DNA from 4 places in the Dietzia sp. ANT_WB102 genome. Region 3 is predicted to be linked to each of the others. Evidence: predicted binding sites of a transcription regulator. Region 3 holds the regulator's gene; each other region holds the start of a gene.
The links. Region 3 encodes LexA, which represses DNA repair genes until DNA is damaged. Its sites were predicted from a motif close to CGAACANNTGTTCG; they were not measured.
Positions count from the first base shown of each region.

Region 1 (3,211 bases), on a different contig from region 3:
GAGGTGGTCGTGGAGGAGGGTTCGGATGCCCTTTTCGATGTCGCTGTGGTGGGGTGTGTTGCGGGCCCACCAGCGACTGACGGTGTTGGGGCTGGTCTGGTTGGCTGCGGGGTCGTTGTTGCTCGTGCCTGAAGTGGGCGCGGGTGCGGTGCGGGCGTGTTCGGTGCGGGCGCGTTCGGTGCGGTGGCGGGTGGCGCGGCGGGACCAGAAGGTCGGCTCGGCGTCGGTGGGGTCGGTGTCGGTGGGGTCGGGGTTGCGGGGTTGTTGGCGTTGCCATGCCTGGGTCTCGGCATCGGCCTGCTCGCGCCGGTACTGCGCCAGCGGCCCGCAGGGGCGGGTGCGCATGGTGGAGCCGTCCGGGGTGGTCACGTGCAGGGTGCCGTCGGGCGCGAGGGTGTAGCTCCAGTCGGAGAATGTTTTGAACCGGTGATGGCGCCGGCACAGGCACACCAGGTTGCCTTCGACGGTGTGACCACCACGGTCGGGGTCGGCGTGGTTGAACGGGGCGGCATGGTCGAGGTCGCAGTGGTCGGCCGGCACCGCGCAGCCGGGGTGGCGGCAGGTGCCATCGCGCAACCGGATCCGGCGGGCCAGCGCGGCGCCGGGCCGGTAGGTCAGGGCGGCCCGGGCGTCGTCGGCGGCGCCGATACCGGGATCGAGGCGCTCGAGGCTGGCGCCGTCGCTGGCGGCGAGCAGGTCCAGCAACGCCTGCAGGGCGGCCTGACCGGTGCGGGTGAACTCCACCCGCACCCCACCCTCATCGCGGGCATCATTGCCGGTGGCGATGACGGTGACCTGCGGCCGCAACGGCACCAATCCCACACCAGCAGCACCGCCGGCGCCGGGTCGACCGGCAGCGCCGGGGGGACCGGTGAGGCCGGTATCGCCACAGAGCAGGGACATCAGCGCATCCGCGCGACGCTCGGCCAGGGAATAGTCCTCGTCCTTGTCGCGGGCGGCGCCGTCGTCGCCGGCGGTGGCCGCATCAACGTTGGCGGCGGTGTTGGCCCGGGCTTGGGCGTCGGCGTACTTGTGGTCGGCCACGCGGTGGTCCAGCGCCTCGGCCAGCACGGCGGCCTCTTCGGTGGCCAGTGTCGCCGACACACTCGACATCCCGTCGATGCCTTTGTGGAACCGCACGCCCCGGGTGCGCGCGGCCTCCCGGCGGCGCAGGCGCAGACCGTCGGCGTCGTAGCGGGCGATGATCGCATCAACGTTGCCGCGGACCGCTTTCTCCCCCAACCGGATCCCGCCCTCGATCGCGGCGAGGTAATCCTCCACGACCTGCTGCTGCACCAACTCCAGCACGTCGACGTGGACGGTGGCCATCTGCGAGGCCAGCACCTGCGCGGCACGCTGATCGAGCCGCCCCGCCGACAGCGCGGCCAGCACCGCCGGATACCGGGTATGCAGATCGAACGCGAAGGTGATCATCGCCTCGGCCCGCCTAGTCGAGACCGCCATCACCGCCACCACATACCCGACCGCCACCTCGACCGGATCGACCACCGCATGCCCGGGCCGACACTCACCCGCCCCCACCCCGGACTCCTCCTGACGCTGACACTGGCGAAACAACTCGTAACAGGCCACCAACCGCTGCGCCGCCGCCCGATTCTCCGCCATCCACCCCGCACGCACGTCCGCACGCAGGCCAGCTAATGGACTCGACGAGAACGACGACGACGAGGGGGACGAGGTACTGGTTGCGTGATCAACGTTGTCTCCCACGAGTCCAGCCCCTCCGGTGCCGCCGTTGCCCTATCGAATGGGTGTTCTATTCTACGTGCGGGGGTCCGATACGGCAAGGGTGAACAGCGCCTGAGATTAATGTCAGCCCATAGTGGGCTTTGACGGTCGATGGGGCTATAACGCCTGAGTAGACACCGCCCACTTCGACCGGAAGTATGATGCACTCTTCCTAACGGTTTGGGGTGGATGCCCCGCGAAGTTCAACCTCGGAGGCGTTCCATGTCCAAGTTCCTCACGTATGCCGGATCACTCGCTACCGCACTTCTCGTCGTCTCGGCGGGAAGCGCAGCAGCCCAGGGTTCAGGAGCCGCCGGCTCGAACTCTGTTCCCGGATCGATGGAATCCAAGGGGGGTTTCTTGGGCCAGGTCGGAGAATTGGCCCCCGCTTCCGTCACGGGTTCTCTGCCCGGCTACGCCACCGGGCCGCTGGGGTCCGCCGCCACGCTTATCTGCAACGTCGGTTCCGCGGCGGGCGCCGCCGCCACCGTTATGGGGGCGCCAATGCAGGTGCCTGTCGGCATCATCTGCATGGCTCTGAACCCGGCCGCTGAGTCCGCGGATGCCTTGCTCCAGGGGGACGTCGAGGGGTCTGTCAGCGCAGTGCTCGCGGGTGTGCCGCTGGTTGGCGCCTCGCTCGAGGGCCAGGTCGATACCGGGTCCGCCACGGAGTCTGTAGAGGGCTCGGTGGGTGAGCGGCTGGGGTCACTTGCCGAGACCTCGTTGTCGCCGCAGAACTGACCCCGATCCCGGCTCCCGAGTATCGGAGCCTTGTATCGCGACTGCGGCTGGGCCTGACACAGTCGCGGCTGGACCTACCGCTGGCTCCGGCCGAAAGCGTGCGGCTCGATCGCACCCATCACGGCCTCGGACGTCCCGGGTACCGGGGTGCGGGCCGGCGCGACGAGCAAGTGCATCCCGAGATCGCCGGGCTCGTGCGGGTATCGACCGACGAGCTCGACGACGGCTGGGTCGTAGAACACCGCCAGGCCCACGCGCAGGCCGTCGATGCGCACCATGTGCAAGGACCGGTGCGGGTTCGCCGACCAGTCGGACAGGGACGCCTCGACCTGCGTCGGGGTCGTGCCCCGCAGCCCCCAGTAGGCCGAACCAGGGTGATCGAACCAGGCGTGGAGGGTGTGGACGGTGTCGGCGTCGAGTGTCAGGGACTCGAGAGTGACCAACCCGGCGGGAGAGTGGAAGGTGCTGGTCCGGGTGGAGCTGGTGCAGGTGAGGTCGGTATAGGTCTGTGCGTTGGTGGTCATCGTGCCTCCTGATGCCGGGCAGCGGGAGCGCCGAACTGCTGGAACCCGATCGAGGACTCGATCGGGTAGACCTCGCGGCCGCAGATGCCGCGCAGGATGATGCTGTTGCGCATGGCGCCCATGCCCAGGTCAGGGGCGGTGAGCCCGTGGGTGTGCTCCTCGGCGTTCTGGACGTGGATGAACGCGTGCGCTCGATC
Region 1 is NZ_VOBA01000002.1:503,936-507,146, forward strand. It holds gene FQ137_RS14015 (HNH endonuclease signature motif containing protein) at 1-1,626, opposite strand, end outside; gene FQ137_RS14020 (hypothetical protein) at 1,972-2,490, shown strand; gene FQ137_RS14025 (GNAT family N-acetyltransferase) at 2,565-3,014, opposite strand; gene FQ137_RS14030 (lysine N(6)-hydroxylase/L-ornithine N(5)-oxygenase family protein) at 3,011-3,211, opposite strand, start outside.
Region 1: FQ137_RS14015 (HNH endonuclease signature motif containing protein) is a predicted target of LexA. The motif match lies at 1,766-1,779, and genes of this name have one in related genera.

Region 2 (3,211 bases), 1.2 Mb from region 3:
TGGTGGCGGGTGGTGGTGTGGCGTTGGCTTTGCGTTCGGCGGCGAGGCGTTGGGCTCGGCGGTGCCAGTGGGTGCTGTGTGGATGGGGGTTGAGCCAGGGGCGTCGTGGGGGCGGGATGTTGGGGTCGGTGTCTGGGGAGCTGGTGGTGTGGTGACGCCAGCGGGCCAGGGGGCCGTCGGGGTTGGTGGTGATGGTGTGGCCGGTGTCGGTGGTGACGGTCAGGGTGGCGTCAGGGTTGAGGTGGTAGCGCCAGCCGTGGAAGGTTTTGAAGCGGTGGTGTTGCCGGCATAGGCACATGAGGTTGCCCTCGGTGGTGAGGCCGCCGGCGGTGGGGTTGGTGTGGTCGAATGGGCGGACGTGGTCGATGTCGCAGGCCTCGGCGGGGACGGAGCATCCGGGGTGGCGGCAGGTGCCGTCGCGCAGGCGGATGCGGTGGGCCAGTGCGGCGCTGGGGCGGTAGCGAGGGGCGCCGTGGGGGGTGTCGGCGGTACCGGGGTGGGTGTCGGGGACGGTGACGGTGGCGCCGATGCTGCGGGAGAGTAGTTCGATGAGGGCGTCGATGGTGGCCGGGCCGCCGCGGGGGAGGTAGACCTCGGGTTCGCCGTCGGGGCCCAGGGGTGCGAGCACGGTGATAGTGGGCCGGATCTGGGTGGCCAGTGGGCTGCGGCTCGCGCCCGGTCCTGGGGTGGGGTCGAGGAAGGCGGCGACGAGGGCGTCGGCGCGGAGTTCGTCCATGCTGCGGATGTATTCGGTATCAAGACTTTCGGCGCCGTGTTGGCGGGTGGTCTCGAGGCGGGTCTGGGTGTCGTGTCGCTGTTGCTTGGTGGCGGCCTTGTGCAGGATGGCGTGGATGGTGGTGGCTTCGGCGGCGGTGAGGTGGGCGTGGAGGTCGGCCATGCCGTCGAGGCCTCGGCGTAGGCGTATGCGACGCTCGCGCACGGCGGCGGCCCGGCGCAGGCGCACTCCTGCAGGGTCGTGGGCGGCGATGATGCGGTCGGTCCTGGACAGGATCGCCTCGCGTCCGGGGCGGATGCCAGCGGCGATGGCGGCTAGGAGCCAGTCGAGGACGTCGCGTTGGACATCGTCGCGGTGCAGGCTGTCCACGGTGCGCATGCGGCGGGCGAGCAGGATGGCGGTGTCCTCGTCGAGTCGGCCGGTTTCCATGGCCTCGACAAGAGCGCCGAATCTAGTGACCAGGGTGATGGCCTGGGTGAGCAGGCTGCGGGCCCGGGTGCGGTGGACTCCGTAGACGGCGACGATCTGGTCGCTGGCGATGTCGAGGGGGTCGATCACGGCGTGTTCGGGGCGCTGGTGAAGGCCCGGACCGTAGCCGGCGGCGATGTCGCGTAGCTCCTGTGCGTCGCGGCACGTGGCCCACAGCTGGTGGCAGGCCCGCAGCCGCGCCGCGGCGGCCCGGTTCTGGGTGTACAGCGCCTCCAGGGCGACGGCGCTGGCGGCCGCGATGCTGGCACTGTCGCCGCTGGGCTCGGTGTGCTCGGTGTCCATGTACCGTCCCCTCCCGCCTGCGGGCCCGGCTCCCGCCACCGCCGCTCGCTCATGTGTTCGATAGAGTAAACGCTAGCAAGACGGTCCGACACAGTCGCTCTACCTGCGGAAATGTTCCCGAAATCCGTGGCTGTCGACAGGGGTGGTAGGAGAGACGGAGCTGACCGATTCAGCCACCCAGCAGCGCCCGGTAGTGGCCGGCCAGCGCGGGGTGGTAGTCGGGGGAGAAACGGAGAGCGCCCGGATCCCGGCCCGCCTCGGCCTCGACCAATCGGTCCATGTAAAAGTCCCAACCTGGACCGATGTCGGACGCGGACTGGGCGTCCGCGATGTCCTGTTCCAGGGAGACGGTGGCCTCGTTGTCGTCGCCCTCGATCCGCACGGTGACCACCCAGCCGCCCGAACCGATCCTGACGACGACGAGGCTCGGCGCCTCGCACCGCAGCACCTCCACCGACTCGGCGGGCGCGCCCTCTTCGGCTGACATCGTCATCTCGATGCTGCCCGACTCGGGGTCGCCGGACCACGAGCCGATCCACCGCACCGTGCGGGCCGGATCGGTGATGGCCGACCACGCCGCCTCGCGGGACATGGGCAGTCGCCGGGAGAACACCACGGCACCCGAAGGGGCGAGGTATCCGGAGGCCGTGGGTGTGGAGGTCATGGCATCTCCTCAAGTCGAGGACGCAGCGGTCAGCGCAGCGCTGGCATCAGGGTATCGCGCATCGGTGCGATGAACCGACCGAAATTATCCCAGTTGTGTATGCCGGTGGGCAGGTAGTCGACTCGGGCGTCGATGCCGAGCTCGTCGAGCCGCTGGTCCATTTCCACGGTGCACGCGTGGGTCGCGATCTCGAGCCCCGTGCCCTGGGTGAACCGCAGCAGATCGTGGCCGTTGCGGTCCCATTCGGTGGCGTCTGGCTGGCCGGTGGCGGTGGCGAAGTAGAGGGCCTTGTCGCGCAGCTTCTCGGCGTGGAGCAGCCCATCGTTGTCCCGGTAGGCGGGGTCGGTGCGCGGACCCCACATGTTGGCGATGTTGCCGCCGCGCGTCTCGGCGACGATCTTGGCGAGGACGAACCCGAGGTCGTCGCGCGCGGAGTAGCAGCCGGCGATCGCGCCCACGGCCTCGTACAGATCGGGGCGCAGTTCGGCGATCGTCACGGCGCTGGCGGCGCCCATCGACAGACCGGCCATGCCGCGTTTGCCGTTGAACGGGATGTCGCCGGCCTCCAGCAGCGGCGGGAGCTCCTCGGTGAGGAAGGTCTGCCACTTGTTGCGGCTCAGGACTGGGTCATCGCGCTGCCAGTCGGCGTGCAGGGAGCCGTCTGCGCGGGTCGGCATGACCAGGGTGACGTGCTCGCCGGCGAAGGTGTTCTGGACGTTGCCGGGCAGGAGCCACCCGCTCGGGGAAGGGGAGTCCACGCCGTCGAGGAGGTACAGCATCGGTGCAGGCGCGTCGGTGGCCGGGCGCCAGATCTCCACGGGCAGTACACGGTTCATCGACTTCGACGCCACCCACCAGCGCTCGAAGCGGGAGTCGCCGCCGGCCACCAGGCGGTCGCCAACATCCACGCGCCGCACCTCGCTGACAGCGACGGGCTCGGACTCCATGCCGATCGGCGGGGTGGCGGCGGTGTTCTGCGAGCCGGTCCCCAGTGGCGGGAGGGTGCCCGAGCCGGTCAGCGACTCCGTGCCGGTGGATCC
Region 2 is NZ_VOBA01000001.1:1,082,070-1,085,280, forward strand. It holds gene FQ137_RS04960 (HNH endonuclease signature motif containing protein) at 1-1,507, opposite strand, end outside; gene FQ137_RS04965 (SRPBCC domain-containing protein) at 1,677-2,171, opposite strand; gene FQ137_RS04970 (alpha/beta hydrolase family protein) at 2,201-3,211, opposite strand, start outside.
Region 2: FQ137_RS04960 (HNH endonuclease signature motif containing protein) is a predicted target of LexA. The motif match lies at 1,554-1,567, and genes of this name have one in related genera.

Region 3 (3,211 bases):
AGGCAGTCAACGTCAAGGTCATCGACCGCACCGCCCTGATTCTCGACATTTTTGCGCAGCACGCCACCAGCCGCGAGGGCAAGGCGCAGGTGACCCTCGCCCAGATGGAATACATGCTGCCCCGACTGCGCGGTTGGGGCGAGTCTCTTTCTCGTCAGGCCGGTGGACGGGCCGGGACCAACGGCGGTGTGGGACTGCGCGGTCCGGGCGAGACCAAGATCGAGACCGACCGACGCCGGATCCGCGAGCGCATGGCCCGTCTGCGACGCGAGATCAAGGGTATGAAGCAGGCTCGCGACACCAAACGGCATCGTCGACGGGCTACGACTGTGCCCTCCATAGCGATCGCCGGTTACACGAATGCCGGCAAATCCAGCCTACTGAACCGTATTACCGGCGCCGGCGTGCTGGTGCAGAACGCGTTGTTCGCGACGCTCGACCCGACGACCAGACGGGCCGAATTGCCCGATGGCCGATCGGTCGTGTTCACCGACACGGTGGGTTTCGTCCGACACCTGCCGACCCAGTTGGTCGAGGCCTTCAGGTCCACGCTGGAGGAGGTCGTGGACTCAGAGTTGTTGCTCCACGTTGTGGACGGCTCGGATGCATTCCCCCTTCGCCAGATCGAGGCTGTGCGCAAGGTGATTAATGAGGTCGTGGAGGAACAAAACGCAGAACAACCTCGAGAATTACTCGTGATCAACAAGGTGGACACTGCGGATCCGGTAGTGCTCGCCGAACTGCACCACGCATTGCCCGACGCGGTGTTCGTCTCAGCGGTCACCGGGCAGGGCATGGACGAACTCCTCGAACGGATTATGCAGATCATCGCTTCGGGAGACACCGAGGTGACCTTGGACATCCCTTACACACGCGGTGACGTGGTCTCACGGGTCCACGCCGAGGGAGCGGTGCTCGAGGAGGCACACACCCAAGACGGCACCCAGATCGTAGTTCGACTTCCTATCTCCTTGGCAGGAGAACTTGCCGAATTCTCGGCAGGTGGCTCGCACGACGGCGCCACCTGACTCCCAACTGGGGGAGGGGCGGCGGTCGCCGGATACGAAATCAGAGCTTCCGGAAAACCGTTACGACTTTGCCGAGGATCGTCGCATGCTCACCCGGAATTGGGCTGAATGACGGGTTGTGGGGCAACAACCAGACACCGTTGGAGTCGTTGCGGAACGTTTTGACCGTCGCCTCCCCGTCGATCATGGCCGCGACGATCTCGCCGTTGTCGGCCACGTTCTGCCGCCGCACCACCACGTAATCTCCATCGCAGATCGCAGCATCGATCATCGACTCACCGACAACCCTCAGCATGAACAGTTCACCGGAACCGACCAGATCCGACGGCAGAGGGAAAATCTCTTCGACGGCTTGCTCCGCGAGGATGGGTCCACCCGCTGCGATCCGGCCGAGCACCGGGACGTAAACGGGTTCCACCGCGCCGCCGGGCCGCTGGGGCTCCGCAGCCGGTGACCGGCGTCCCCGAGACTTCTGTCCGGGTACACCATGCACGTCGACCGCGCGCGGCTTGTGAGGGTCCCGCGTCAGGAAGCCCTTCTTCTCCAACGTCCGAAGCTGATGGGCCACGGACGAGGTGGACTGCAATCCGACCGCGTCACCGATCTCCCGGATACTCGGGGGATAACCACGCTCCTTGACGGTGTCATGGATATGGAGCAGCACGCTCTTCTGTCGGGGTGTCAGTGTTTCGAAGTCGGGCTTTGGCATGTTGTGTGGTCCCTTCGGCGAATGGATGTTCGACGTCATCATCTGTGTACACCCTAACGCCAACGGATGCGTCACGCCACACAAGTGTTCGAAATTTCTCTCGCGGAATGATGACCGTGTCCGAGCGGCGTGATACAACTCTAGGTGAGTTCGAATTCGAACAGATGTACTGATGCAGACATACGGGTGTGCGAATACGGATTCGCACACCGTATCGAGTAGGGAGCCACCATGTCCGTTTTGGAGATGCAGCCAGACACACGTCCGATCGTGCAGTGGACCGAGGTCTGTCCCGATGACCATCGGGGAAAGGCCACACGAGCAGTCCGTCCGGATGCCGAGCCGGCCCCCGTGCGCTTCGGTCACGCGCCGCGTCGCACCGCGACCGGCCCGGAGGCGCGTCGCCCCACCGACATCTCCGCCCGCACGGAGATTCTTGTCAAGCCCAGGGGCACCGCGCGGCCCGCCTCGGTCATGTCGGTGGCTCCGGGACGCCGGGTGCTCGTCCGCCCTGCAGCAACTGATCACGTCCGTGCGTGCCACATCGCAGCGCCTGCACCCGTGGGGGTTGTCGATGATGTGCCTGCCTGGGCCCTGCTGGCCTGCGGGATCGCATTCGGCATCATCATGCTTCTCGCGGTGGCGTTCCTCGGCGGACCCGCCTACGCGTGACCGGCCGTAAGGCCTCCTAGAATGAGCGGGGACGGTGGTCTGCCGTCCCGCATCCCGTCGCACGATCTGGGACGCGTGAATTCCGGTCGACGAAGGGGCCCACGGGAATGTACTGCCCGACATGCCACCACGAGGACTCCCGGGTGATCGATTCACGATCGGTCGACGAGGGTCAAGCGATCCGACGTCGACGTGAATGCCCCCAGTGCGGCCACCGATTCACGACGCTGGAGACGCCTCTACTGACGGTCCTCAAACGCAACGGGGTCACCGAGGCGTTCAGCCGGGACAAGGTGGTGCGCGGGGTTCGGCGCGCATGTCAGGGTCGCTCGGTGGACGAGGACGCCCTTCGTCGCCTTGCACAGCAGGTCGAGGACGCCGTCCGCGCAGGCGGCGTGTCTGAGGTCCCCGCCCATGAGATCGGCCTTGCGATCCTGGGCCCTCTCCAGGATCTGGACGAAGTCGCCTACTTGCGTTTCGCATCGGTGTACAAGCAGTTCAGCTCGGCCGACGACTTCGAACGAGAAATCATCGCCCTCCGCGAGCGCCGCGCGAGCCGATAGTCCACCGACGTCACCGGGACGACCGCGGCGCGAGCGCCGACGCCACCGCCTTATCGATCCGTTCGGCTGACACCGGGCGGGCTGTGCCGAGTGATTGCGCGAACAGGCCCACCCGATATTCGGCGAGAAGCCAGCGCAGGTCCCGTATCACCCGGGCTCCGCCCGGCCGCTTGCGCAACGCCCCGCATGCCTCCTCCACCACTGCCTCGGATCGGTTCAGCTTCGCAGTGAGCTCCGTG
Region 3 is NZ_VOBA01000001.1:2,245,672-2,248,882, forward strand. It holds gene hflX (GTPase HflX) at 1-1,028, shown strand, start outside; gene lexA (transcriptional repressor LexA) at 1,069-1,779, opposite strand; gene FQ137_RS10345 (hypothetical protein) at 1,969-2,409, shown strand; gene nrdR (transcriptional regulator NrdR) at 2,517-2,972, shown strand; gene hrpA (ATP-dependent RNA helicase HrpA) at 2,983-3,211, opposite strand, start outside.

Region 4 (3,211 bases), 1.8 Mb from region 3:
GCACGGGGCGGGCGGGACTGGGGGCGGCTGCCGTGTCGGTCATGCCGCAGACGATAGTTCGTACAGACTGGTCTGTCTACACAGGGTCTCCTAATGCTCGCAGCTGAGCCCATCGCGGCCACAGGCCGACCGTCAGACCGCCAGTCAACCTAGAACGGTGGTGGGTCGATGAGTTCGTCGAGGTGGTCGTGGAGGAGGGTTCGGATGCCCTTTTCTATTTCGCTGTGGTGGGGTGTGTTGCGGGCCCACCAGCGACTGACGGTGTTGGGGCTGGTCTGGTTGGCTGCGGGGTCGTTGTTGCTCGTGCCTGAAGTGGGCGCGGGTGCGGTGCGGGCGTGTTCGGTGCGGGCGCGTTCGGTGCGGTGGCGGGTGGCGCGGCGGGACCAGAAGGTCGGCTCGGCGTCGGTGGGGTCGGTGTCGGTGGGGTCGGGGTTGCGGGGTTGTTGGCGTTGCCATGCCTGGGTCTCGGCATCGGCCTGCTCGCGCCGGTACTGCGCCAGCGGCCCGCAGGGGCGGGTGCGCATGGTGGAGCCGTCCGGGGTGGTCACGTGCAGGGTGCCGTCGGGCGCGAGGGTGTAGCTCCAGTCGGAGAATGTTTTGAACCGGTGATGGCGCCGGCACAGGCACACCAGGTTGCCTTCGACGGTGTGACCACCACGGTCGGGGTCGGCGTGGTTGAACGGGGCGGCATGGTCGAGGTCGCAGTGGTCGGCCGGCACCGCGCAGCCGGGATGGCGGCAGGTGCCATCGCGCAACCGGATCCGGCGGGCCAGCGCGGCGCCGGGCCGGTAGGTCAGGGCGGCCCGGGCATCGTCGGCGGCGCCGATACCGGGATCGAGGCGCTCGAGGCTGGCGCCGTCGCTGGCGGCGAGCAGGTCCAGCAACGCCTGCAGGGCGGCCTGACCGGTGCGGGTGAACTCCACCCGCACCCCACCCTCATCGCGGGCATCATTGCCGGTGGCGATGACGGTGACCTGCGGCCGCAACGGCACCAATCCCACACCAGCAGCACCGCCGGCGCCGGGTCGACCGGCAGCACTGGGGGGACCGGTGAGGCCGGTATCGCCACAGAGCAGGGACATCAGCGCATCCGCGCGACGCTCGGCCAGGGAATAGTCCTCGTCCTTGTCGCGGGCGGCGCCGTCGTCGCCGGCGGTGGCCGCATCAACGTTGGCGGCGGTGTTGGCCCGGGCTTGGGCGTCGGCGTACTTGTGGTCGGCCACGCGGTGGTCCAGCGCCTCGGCCAGCACGGCGGCCTCTTCGGTGGCCAGTGTCGCCGACACACTCGACATCCCGTCGATGCCTTTGTGGAACCGCACGCCCCGGGTGCGCGCGGCCTCCCGGCGGCGCAGGCGCAGACCGTCGGCGTCGTAGCGGGCGATGATCGCATCAACGTTGCCGCGGACCGCTTTCTCCCCCAACCGGATCCCGCCCTCGATCGCGGCGAGGTAATCCTCCACGACCTGCTGCTGCACCAACTCCAGCACGTCGACGTGGACGGTGGCCATCTGCGAGGCCAACACCTGCGCGGCACGCTGATCGAGCCGCCCCGCCGACAGCGCGGCCAGCACCGCCGGATACCGGGTATGCAGATCGAACGCGAAGGTGATCATCGCCTCGGCCCGCCTAGTCGAGACCGCCATCACCGCCACCACATACCCGACCGCCACCTCGACCGGATCGACCACCGCATGCCCGGGCCGACACTCACCCGCCCCCACCCCGGACTCCTCCTGACGCTGACACTGACGAAACAACTCGTAACAGGCCACCAACCGCTGCGCCGCCGCCCGATTCTCCGCCATCCACCCCGCACGCACCCCGGCCAACAAACTGGGCGACGAGGAGTCGGCGCCGTCACCGGACGAAGGCGGGCCCCCTGCCGCGCGGTCTGCGTTGCCGCCCATGCGCCCCCACCCCTTCACCTCTCGGTGGCGAATCAGTATCGAACTTGTGTTCTACATTACGCACACACATTCGAGCAGGCAAGGGTCAAAACCGGGCAACCACACGGTTCGATTTGACGACTGCCGATTGCACCGCTCGCCATTCACGCCGCAGCCGCCCGACGGCGTCACCTCACGCGCGGAGACGGGAAAACTCACAAATTGGTGGCTTTTCACCAACGGACGAATCTGCAGAGAATGGCTTAGTAAATGGCTTAAGTGACCTCTCGAAGTTGGCCTGCGGTAGTAAATCCCAGCCCCCCGCCGTAGCTTGTGAGACGTAGGTCACAGCGTGTGGCCAGCACTGTCGAAAGGAACTCACTATGTTCTCTGACTTCTGGGAAGGCTTAGCAATCGGATCGGCCAATCTTGCACCCGGCCCCTTCGGCTCAGCCGCAATCGACGGCCTGTTGAGGCTCCCGGCATACATTCTCGGAACCCTGAGCGGTGGCGCAGCGCTCTTCGGCTCCTGATCCGACTCGACTACACGGAACGCCGCGGTCGCGCACTCCAGGCGACCGCGGTGCTTCGCGCCTAGCCAAGGTCAGAGCCCGCAGAAGTCCAGCCAGGTGTCGACTTCGCGCCGGGCCTGCTCGCGCCCCAGGACATACGCCTCGGCGAGCCGGTCGACCCGCCGCTCGTAACTCCTGATCATCACCCGCTCCGGCCGGAAGACCAACGCATCCCCCGACTGCTCCAACGCCTCGATCTCGTCGAGAGTCTCGTTGTAGAGCGCCCACCGGTGCTGGAGTGCCTCCCCCACCGCAGGAAAACGGCGGAAGTAGGAACGATAGAACGGGGTAAGGCGACGGGGCGGGATCTTCCGGTACCCCTCAGGCTGGGTCAGCACTACGAGAAACTTCTCGAATCCCGCCTCACGAGCCGCCGACAGCGGGATCCCCCCGTCACGGCCCAGGGCCCCGTCCACGTAGTACTCGCCGTCGATCAACACGGGCGGCATCCACACCGGCATCGTCGACGACGACCGCACCATCCGCATGAGGTCGCCCATCGAGGCGACATCATCCTCCGTCCAGAAGACGGTCTCGCCGTCCGAACACCGGAACGTTCCGATCCGCGCAGCGGTACCGCTGGCGTCAAACGTCTCGAAGTCATATGGAAGCACCTGGTCCGGGAGTCCGGCCTGCTCGTAGATGTACTCGGCGTTGAAAAGCCCCTTGCCGCGAGCAAAACTGCGCCAGTCGCCGAAGTTCGGATCCCCCGCCATCTCCACAAAGCTCTTCCGCGCCCGCACGGCGTCGCGA
Region 4 is NZ_VOBA01000001.1:471,344-474,554, forward strand. It holds gene FQ137_RS02110 (nitrite/sulfite reductase) at 1-43, opposite strand, end outside; gene FQ137_RS02115 (HNH endonuclease signature motif containing protein) at 150-1,907, opposite strand; gene FQ137_RS15300 (hypothetical protein) at 2,270-2,419, shown strand; gene FQ137_RS02120 (patatin family protein) at 2,491-3,211, opposite strand, start outside.
Region 4: FQ137_RS02115 (HNH endonuclease signature motif containing protein) is a predicted target of LexA. The motif match lies at 1,947-1,960, and genes of this name have one in related genera.